DNA from 3 places in the Marinomonas sp. CT5 genome. Region 2 is predicted to be linked to each of the others. Evidence: predicted binding sites of a transcription regulator. Region 2 holds the regulator's gene; each other region holds the start of a gene.
The links. Region 2 encodes FNR, which switches genes on or off when oxygen is low (the NO sensors DNR and NnrR bind a similar motif). Its sites were predicted from a motif close to TTGATNTANATCAA; they were not measured.
Positions count from the first base shown of each region.

Region 1: the regulator FNR is predicted to act here: its motif matches at 1,532-1,545, upstream of C0J08_RS20540 (cytochrome ubiquinol oxidase subunit I).
Region 3: the regulator FNR is predicted to act here: its motif matches at 1,640-1,653, upstream of trhP (prephenate-dependent tRNA uridine(34) hydroxylase TrhP).

Region 1 is NZ_CP025572.1:4,318,651-4,321,893, forward strand. It holds gene C0J08_RS20535 (sensor histidine kinase) at 1-1,387, opposite strand, end outside; gene C0J08_RS20540 (cytochrome ubiquinol oxidase subunit I) at 1,721-3,166, shown strand; gene cydB (cytochrome d ubiquinol oxidase subunit II) at 3,163-3,243, shown strand, end outside.
Region 2 is NZ_CP025572.1:2,362,564-2,365,806, forward strand. It holds gene C0J08_RS11070 (YfaZ family outer membrane protein) at 1-234, shown strand, start outside; gene C0J08_RS11075 (adenine phosphoribosyltransferase) at 288-830, opposite strand; gene fnr (fumarate/nitrate reduction transcriptional regulator Fnr) at 855-1,616, opposite strand; gene hemN (oxygen-independent coproporphyrinogen III oxidase) at 1,637-3,007, opposite strand; gene C0J08_RS11090 (alpha/beta family hydrolase) at 3,175-3,243, shown strand, end outside.
Region 3 is NZ_CP025572.1:1,382,785-1,386,027, reverse strand. It holds gene C0J08_RS06540 (TonB-dependent siderophore receptor) at 1-1,555, shown strand, start outside; gene trhP (prephenate-dependent tRNA uridine(34) hydroxylase TrhP) at 1,750-3,123, shown strand; gene C0J08_RS06530 (YfhL family 4Fe-4S dicluster ferredoxin) at 3,131-3,243, shown strand, end outside.

The DNA of each region.
Region 1 (3,243 bases), 2.0 Mb from region 2:
CGGCTCGCTTAAGCTGGGTCTGAATGTGTTGGCGCGTCTCCACAGGGGTGTCATAAGCCGCCATGGAAATGATATTAAGCGGGTTGCGCAGCTCATGGGCCATGGCCGCAGACAAACTGCCCAGTTCCACCAAATGCTGTTCATCCATGCGTTTTCGTTCCGCCACCGCCAATGCCAAGGATCTTTCCAACAAACCACAACTGGTGGTAAACAAAGACGCAAACACTTCCGCCGTAAGACGCATGCCAGGGCTGGCATCTTCCCAACCGATTAATACAAAGTGCCAATCTGACTCAGACCGAGACACTTGTATGGCCAACGCATTATTCTTTTCTTCTACTGGAAAGTCGCCATGTTGCAATTGAATGGCAACAGTTTGTCTTATTTGTCGCGAGAGTAACTGCTCACCAACGTTGGTCAATTCTGCCCAGTCCTGAGCCTCTTTCAATTGGGTTGACCAGATATCTAACACGGCTTCATTTAATAACGCGCCGGGATAAATCAGCCGAGAAACCAAACGACTTAAAGGCTGATAAATCACCGCCGCTACCACCAAAATCAGCAAGGAATACAACCAGAGCTGCCAACTGGGTACATTGGCCAGCGCTTGCAAGCCGATACGACCAGACACCACGCTGATGACCGCGATCACACAGAGAATCACCAACATCATGGCAACCCAAAGCAAAGCACGATTGGCAAAGGCATTGACCGACAAAATTTGATAGCGAACTACCGCATAAACCAACAACAGCAAATAGGTTGGCAGCAAGAGCATGGGGTACGGAAACCAACTAATGCCAAAGGAAGGAAACACAAAACTGGTCGCTAACAACAAGCCCCAAGCGCCAACGCCAAACATCGCCAAAATCGAGCGTTTTTTATTGCCGGAATGACGATACCAGCCAAATAACAACACCCCATGCGCCAAGATACCGACCAATACTGTGTAGGCAAGGTTCCATGCCCCCGCCTCGGTGAAGATGAAAAAGGAACGCGTATCCAAAGTACTGATAGCCTCCCCTGCACCAACCCACCAGCTTTGTAGGACGACGGCAAAACTGGTGAAATAAAACCAAGGCACAAGCCGATATAAACGTTCTAACAGCGGCTCTTTAACAGCCCCCGAGTTCACAAAGCGTATGGCAAAATGCAAAAAGAACGTTGGCATCAGTGGATTAGCCAAAATGATATGAATGCCTATTTGCTTATAGCCTTGGAACAAGACCACATGCCCAAAACACCAAATCGCCATCATAATGGCAAAACCTGCTAGAGCTTGTAGATCACTTTGTTTTCTAGCTCGCCACAACAACCAGACCGCGACCAATACGCCGCAGACACTGGTCACCAACATGGCCGCTTCAAACATCAGGGAAAGTGTCAAAATCGTAAACCTCGTTTACATCTAAAAGTGAGAAAATCGTAAACCTTTTTTACACCTCACGCAAAGCCAGAAATTTTTCCTTTAAAATCAATGGTATAAATTTAACTAATAGTTGGCCTGTCCCTTGCTATAGGTAAGACAACCTTGATTTAAATCAAACTATTTTCAAATGACAGGACAAGCATCATGAATACTGGCTTTTTAATGACCGAAATCATCGCGCTTTTTAGCATTGTAGGCTTAGCCCTATTGCCTCTGGCGTTACAACAAATGCGTGCTCAACGCGTTAAGAACAATTCCTAAGTCCATATTAATTTTTAAACGGGAGTTGCCATGGATCTCGATGTCGCCATTTTATCTCGCATTCAGTTCGCCTTTACGGTGAGCTTTCATATTATTTTTCCCAGTATCACCATTGGTTTGGCGACACTGATCGCCATTTGGGAAGGCATGTGGCTAAAAACACACAATCCTTATTACCTCCAACTGGCCAAATTCTGGATCAAACCTTTTGCCATTACCTTCGGTATGGGGGTGGTGTCTGGCATCGTTTTGTCCTATGAATTTGGCACCAACTTCTCCAAATTCTCGGAGATTACTGGCGCAGTACTTGGGCCGCTGATGGCTTACGAAGTGCTCACCGCTTTCTTCATGGAAGCCGGCTTCCTTGGCGTGATGCTATTTGGTTGGCAGCGCGTTGGTCGCAAGCTGCATTTCTTTTCCACACTCACTGTGATGATAGGTACTTGGATTTCAGCGTTTTGGATCATAGTGGCCAACTCTTGGATGCAAACCCCAGCGGGCTACAAGATCATCGATGGCAAGTTTGAAGTGGAAAGCTGGATGGCCGTCATCTTCAACCCATCCATGCCTTATCGTCTCACTCACATGGTGATGGCGTCATTAATTACGGCAACCTTCGTGGTAGCGGGCATCAGCGCCTATTACTTGCTGAAAAAGAAAAACATTCCTTTTGCCAAAAAAGGCTTATCTATGTGCATGTGGTTTGCTTTGGTGTTAACACCGTTGCAAGCATGGATTGGCGATATGCATGGCTTAAACGTGAGAGAGCATCAGCCCACTAAGTTGGCGGCGATGGAAGGCATTTGGCCTGCCGAAGAGGAAAACGTTCCGCTCTTGCTATTTGCTATGCCTAACATGGAGACCGAATCCAACGATTATCAAGTCGGTATTCCAAACCTAGGCAGCTTGATCCTAACTCACTCTTGGGAAGGCGCGGTACAAGGTTTGAAAGCCGTACCACCAGAAGACAGACCAAACGTGCCGTTAGTATTTTGGTCTTTCCGTGTCATGGTCGGGATTGGTGTCGGCATGATGGGCATTGCTGCGCTAGCCCTCCTATTGCGTCGTAAAGGACGCTTGTATGAGAACAAAGCGTTTCTCTCCTTGGTAACCTTCTTTACACCGATGGGCGTCATTGCGGTACTGGCGGGTTGGTATGTGGTCGAAATCGGTCGCCAACCTTGGATTGTCTATAATCTGGTTAGAACCTCCGAGATCGTGTCGCCACTGCCCGCAGAACGCGTGCTCTTTACCTTGACCATGTTTGTCATCATTTACAGTCTGCTGATTGGTGTTTATCTGTACTTCATGCGTAAGTTGATTAAAAAAGGGCCTCCGTCTATGGAAGCGCTAGAACAGCAACTTATTGGTATGAAAGCACCGGGTTACGCCTTAGCTTGGGTGAAATCTCTGACAACTCAAGAGCAGAATGGACAAACACACAATAACCCGACAATCAAACAAGGAGATAAATGATGGATTTGGCTTTTTTCTACTTCCTTGTATTGGGCTTTGCCATCTTTATGTATGTGTTGCTCGATGGCTTCGACCTA
Region 2 (3,243 bases):
ACACTTCCTGAAGCTAACCGTCTTAGTATCTTTGGCTCTTTGTATTATGCTCCAGAAGTATTGTCTTTTAAAAACTTAGATCACATGTATGTTTACGAGCTACGTGCAGAGTATATGACCATGCGAAATGCTAGGGCGTTTATTAGTTACGGTAAAACGACAGTTATTTATGAAGATGACAGCCGTAAAATAGCCAATAATGGGTTTTCTGTCGGCGCTAGTGTAGATTTCTAATATTTACATGAAAAGATAAAAAGGTGGCTCTTGCCACCTTTTTTAGGTCTATATTAATCCCCTTCGTAAGCACAAAGGCTAAAGACAGAAATATTACTGTCACTCAATTTTTGGCTTCCACCTAAGTCCGGAAGATCAATGATTGCAGCTACTTCTTTTATATTTGCACCTTGTTGAGTAAGTAGCTCAATTGCAGCGAAAAGGGTGCCACCAGTTGCAATCAAATCATCAAATAATAATACTTGGTCGCCAGCTTCAACCGCACCTTCTTGAATTTCTAACTCAGCTTCACCGTATTCCAGGGCATATTTCTGTGAGATTGTTTTGCCGGGAAGCTTGCCTTTTTTACGTACTAAAATTAGTGGTTTTTGCAGTTCGTAAGCCAGTACGGCTGCAATCAAAAAACCACGAGCATCAATACAAGCAATATGAGTAATGTCTGTGCCAATGTAACGATGTACATAGGCATCAACAACCATTCTCATCCCTTTTGGATCGCTGAAAATAGGGGTGATATCTCTGAAGCTAATACCTTTTTTTGGCCAGTCTTCTATTGTTTGTATGAGTGATTTAACGTAAAAATCGTCGTAAAGCATTACAGTATAGCCTCGTTGTATGAATCAAATGTGGGCGATTTTACCACAATCGCTAGCAACCCCAACGAGTTTTTGAATTTCTTCGAAATCAATTATTTCAATTTCTTTGCCATCAACATGGATTAGTTCATTTTTTTGAAAACGAGTGATAACCCTACTAACGGTTTCTACAGCTAAGCCTAAGTAATTACCAATTTCACCACGAGACATTGATAGTCTGAATGAGCTGGCAGAATAACCACGCTTTTTAAAGCGGCTGGATAAATTCAATAGAAAAGAGGCGACTTTCTCATCGGCATTCTTTTTGCCAAGCAATACCATCATTTGCTGATCATCCGATATTTTTCGACTCATTACTTTAAAAATCTGGTGCTTTAGTGATGGAATCTGAGAGGACAACTCTTCTAAGTGACTGAATGGGATTTCACAGACGGTAGTGGTTTCTAAAGCTTTGGCAGAAACAGGGTAGACGCTTGAATCTATACCACTAAGACCGACCAACTCACTAGGGCAATAAAAACCAGTGATTTGCTCCTCTCCAACAGAAGTGATGTTGAAGGTTTTTAGCGTGCCTGAACGAACAGCAAACACAGAGTCAAAAGGCTCTCCTTGTCTGAATAAAAACTCACCTTTCTTAAGTGGTTTTTTGCGCTCGATGATTTGATCTAATCTATTAATGTCTTCGTCAGCCAGTGCAATAGGAAGGCAGAGGGCGCTTAAACTACAGTTTTGGCATTGTGATGTAAGTGTACTGTTAAAACGTGACTGTGTGTGTGTCATTGACATGTTATCTCCCTGATCTCGATCTATATAACTTTTGAGTATTTTATGGCGCCATTGAGATATTTATCAAAAGCCATACAAATACAGCGTATTAATAATCTACCCTTTGGTGTGACTTGAATCGTGGTCTGCACTCCACTACGTTCAATTAATAACATCCCATCTTCCAACATGGGAGTTAGATTTTCCACTTCATTAGAGAAATAGTCAAAGAAATGAATATTAAATTTCTGTTCAATTGCGCTTGTGTTGAGCGCAAACTGCGAAATCAACGTCATTATAACTTGATGACGAATTCTATCATCTAGATCACTAATATATCCTTTCGCTATCGCTAATTGTCCCTTTTCTATGCGGCTTCTATATTCGGATAAGTCAGTATGGTTCTGTATGTAAACACCATTTAAGTCACTAATGGCTGAAACACCAAATGCAATCAGCTCAGTATCTGCATGAGTGGTATAACCTTGGAAATTACGTTGTAGTTGACCTTCTTGCTGAGCGATCACTAAGCTATCGGTTGGTTTTGCGAAGTGGTCCATACCTATGTATTCATAGCCGGCTGCAATCAAGTATTCAATACTCATTTTCAGTAAATCAAGTTTCAAACTTGAAATAGGTAAGCTGTCATCTGTGATGCGCTTTTGCGCGCGAAAACGATCAGGCAAATGAGCATAATTAAACAGCGAAATTCTATCTGGTGATAACTCAACTACTTGTGAAAGCGTTTTTTTAAAGCCTTCTATTGTTTGATACGGAAGCCCATAAATGAGATCAAAGTTAATTGACTTAATACCTAGCTCTCTAGCGTCATCGACTAGATTTCTGACCATGTCTACGGGTTGTATACGGTGAATGGCTTCTTGAACTTTGATGTCAAAATCTTGCACACCAATGCTGATACGGTTTATGCCTTTTTCTGTTAACAACTTAAGTTTAGGCTTGCTGATTTCTCTTGGGTCGATTTCAATGCTGTAGTCTTGGCTACCATCGTTAACTAGATTGAAATGCTGCTCAATAGTATTGAATAAGACTTCAAACAACTCTTCAGTTAAAAAGGTTGGGGTGCCTCCTCCAAAATGCAGTTGAGTTACTTTTCTTGTGTGATCAAGCATAAGACTTCTTAATCGCATTTCTTCACCAAGCAATTCCACATACTCAGTACCTTTTTCATACTGCTTAGTTACTATTTTATTGCAGGCACAGTAGTAGCAAAGATGGGCGCAGAATGGAATATGGAAATACAAGCTAATAGGGGCTTGTGAAGGCGTTAGCATTTTATCAATTAATGCAATTTTACTAATGCCGGAATTAAATTGTGGCGCTGTTGGGTAAGAAGTATAACGAGGCCCAGACAGGTCGTATTTAGCGATAAGTGAGGAGTCCCAGATCATGATGATGCGTTCCTATTAAATTTTCTAATAGTAGTCTACACGTTAGGTCTTGGATGTTTGCTGACACAGATCAAGAATTAGCATACTGCAAAGCAAAAGCGCTTAAGTATTAGTCGCTTCTAACCCTTTATCAAATCTGGTCTAATAGCCGTTTTGAATACAATCTAATGACTTCACTTCCTATATACTTTGCCCATGGTGCTGGTGCTGGCCACCACAATGATTTTTTACAAAAA
Region 3 (3,243 bases), 980 kb from region 2:
TTTAAGTGGCAGCATTGAATCCTCTGGCCCAGCCAATGAAGACGCATCACAACGCTATCGTGTTGGCATTTACTCCGACGGTCAAGATTCCTACCGTAACAATGTCGAAGAAGAAAACCGAATTATCGATCTTGGTTACGCTTGGGACATCGATGAAAACAATACGCTGAATGTCCAGTACACAGACATTCATCAATACATTTCCGGTGCTCGCCTACGCGGCATTCCAACCGATGATGATGGCAACTTTTTGGCAGATACTTCTTGGAACAATAATGAAAAGTCTGATTACCAAGAATTAGACGCACAAGTCTTTCAGGCACGTTTGGACCACAGCATTAATTCATGGTTGGAAAGCAATGTCTTAGTTCGCTATTTCGATAATACCGAAACGCAGAAATACCATGAAATAAGCAAGCTTATCGACAGCAACAGCGATAAAGTGGAACGAGAATTTCGTGACCAAGTCCGCTCCCGAGAAGGTATCACCTTGGTAGGCAACCTAATCGCTGAATTAGGTGATCACATAGTGTTAGTCGGAAGCGATTATTTCCATCAGAAAAACGATTTTTTATATGATAAAACGACTAAAGGTGTTGCTGAACTTAGCCTAAGCAACCCAGTTTATGGGCAAGACGATACCAGTGCCTACGATATGGTTCCCCAAACAAATGAAAGTACCACGACAGATCAAATTGGCTTATACATTCAAGACCAATGGAAAGTTACCGATCAACTAGATTTACTCGCTGGTGCACGAATAGATCGGATTGAAGAAAAATACGATGGCTACAAGATAAAAACGGGGATTACAAAAGCAAACTACAAGGACACAGGCTACTCTACTCGCTTAGGTGCGACCTATCGAATCAATGACAACTGGAAGCCTTACACATCGTTTTCTACTGGGTTTGTTCCGCAAGGCGCTGAAGACCAACAGAAGTCGGCCGATGGCAGCTTGTTTGATCCAGAGGAAAGTCAGCAATTTGAAGCGGGTGTAAGAAGTTATTGGTTTAATAACAAGCTCAACGTGAATCTTGCCGCGTACCACATTGTTCGTGAAAACATTCTGCAAACAGACCTTAACGATGAAAGCTTGCTTGTAGCCGTCGGTAAAGTTCGCAGCCAAGGTGTCGAGCTGGATATTCTCACTGATATCACTCCTCACTGGGTTGCCAACGTAAGCTACGCTTATAACGATACTCGCGTAAAAGAATCCACAAAAGGCATTCAATATGCCAATGGAGATCGATTTGCCAACACGCCACATCACCAACTTGGAATGTGGACTCGTTATGACTTCCCAAGCATCACCTCTTCCATTGCCTTTGGTGCGGACTATGTGAGTGAGCAAATCAATCGACAGGGCCAAACAGTCAAACCCTACACGGTTTACGATTTGTCTTGGCAAACTCGCTATGACGACTGGAAGTTCCAGCTGAACATCAAAAACCTGTTTGATAAAGAATACGCGGTTAGCGGGTTCACCCAAAAAATTGGTTCATTCGTTGGCGAGCGTCGTCGAGTTTACCTATCCGCCTCCTACGATTTTTAGCAGACTCAACCTAATAATGACGTCAGATCTCTTTAATTAGAAATTCAAAATTAAAGGGATCTGACCACTTTTACAAAACAAAAATTGACCCAGATCAAAGACTGATTATTTAAGCATCTAAACGCCTCTACCCTCTCTTGAGTTGAGTCACTGGCTAGGTAAACTCCGCCCGTTTTGATCGATCGGTGAATCTCATGTCTCAAGAAAAAGCCTTCATGCCAGAATTACTCTCTCCAGCAGGTTCGTTAAAAAATCTGCGTTATGCCTTCGCCTACGGAGCAGATGCCGTTTACGCTGGCCAGCCACGCTACTCGCTGCGAGTACGTAATAACGAGTTTGACTTAGAAAAGCTGGGCATTGGCATCAATGAAGCACATGAGCTGGGTAAAAAGCTGTATGTGGTTAGCAATATTGCGCCTCACAATGCAAAGCTAAAAACCTACATTAACGATTTGGCACCTGTGATTGACCTGAAACCGGATGCGCTCATTATGTCCGATCCAGGGCTTATTATGATGGTGCGTGAAGCCTTTCCCGATCAACAAATTCACCTGTCCGTTCAAGCCAACGCAGTGAATTGGGCCACGGTGAAATTCTGGCAACAACAAGGCATTTCTCGTGTCATTTTATCTCGTGAGCTGTCACTTGATGAGATCGAAGAAATCCGTCTAAAAGTGCCAGACATGGAGCTAGAAGTCTTTGTTCATGGCGCATTATGCATGGCGTATTCTGGACGTTGTTTGCTGTCTGGATACATGAACAAGCGTGACCCGAACCAAGGCGCTTGCACCAACGCCTGTCGTTGGCAATACAACGCCCACGAAGCAACAGAAGACGAAACAGGTCAAATCATTGCCAGCAGCACAGCACCAACTTCTGCCGTGCAAATTCAGGAGCCAAGCGATCAACTCTTCTTACTGCAAGAACATGGCCGCCCCGATGAATACATGCCAGCCTTCGAAGACGAGCATGGCACTTACATCATGAACTCAAAAGATTTACGCGCCATTCAACACGTTGAGCGACTCGTAAAAATGGGCGTGCATTCTCTAAAAGTGGAAGGTCGTACCAAGTCTTTTTATTACTGTGCCAGAACAGCGCAAATCTATCGCAAAGCCATTGATGACGCCGTCGCCGGTCGCCCTTTTGATGCCAATCTCATGAACAGCTTAGACAACCTAGCCAATCGTGGTTACACAGATGGCTTCTTACAACGCCATCGTCATGTTGACCTGCAAAACTATGAAACAGGCAACTCCATCAGTGATAAGCAGCAGTTTGTCGGCGAAGTCATTGCCACCCACGAAAACTCACTGACCATTGAAGTAAAAAACCGCTTTAGTGTTGGAGATTCTTTGGAATTAATGACGCCAAAAGGCAATGTCACTTTTCCATTGGGCGAACTGAACGACAAACAAGGCCGCCCTATCGACGTAGCAAAAGGCAGTGGCCATGTGGTTTCTATCCCATGTCCAGCTGGTATCGATGCTTCTATGGGGATCCTAATGAGAAACCTATCGGAAGGACAAACCACACGCCAACCTCATAACAACGCAACAACGGCATAAAGACGATATGGCACTATTAATCAACGACCGCTGCATCAACTGTGACATGTGTGAACCAGAGTGTCCTAATGACGCCATCACCATGGGCGCCAAGATATATGTCATTGATCCAGATAAATG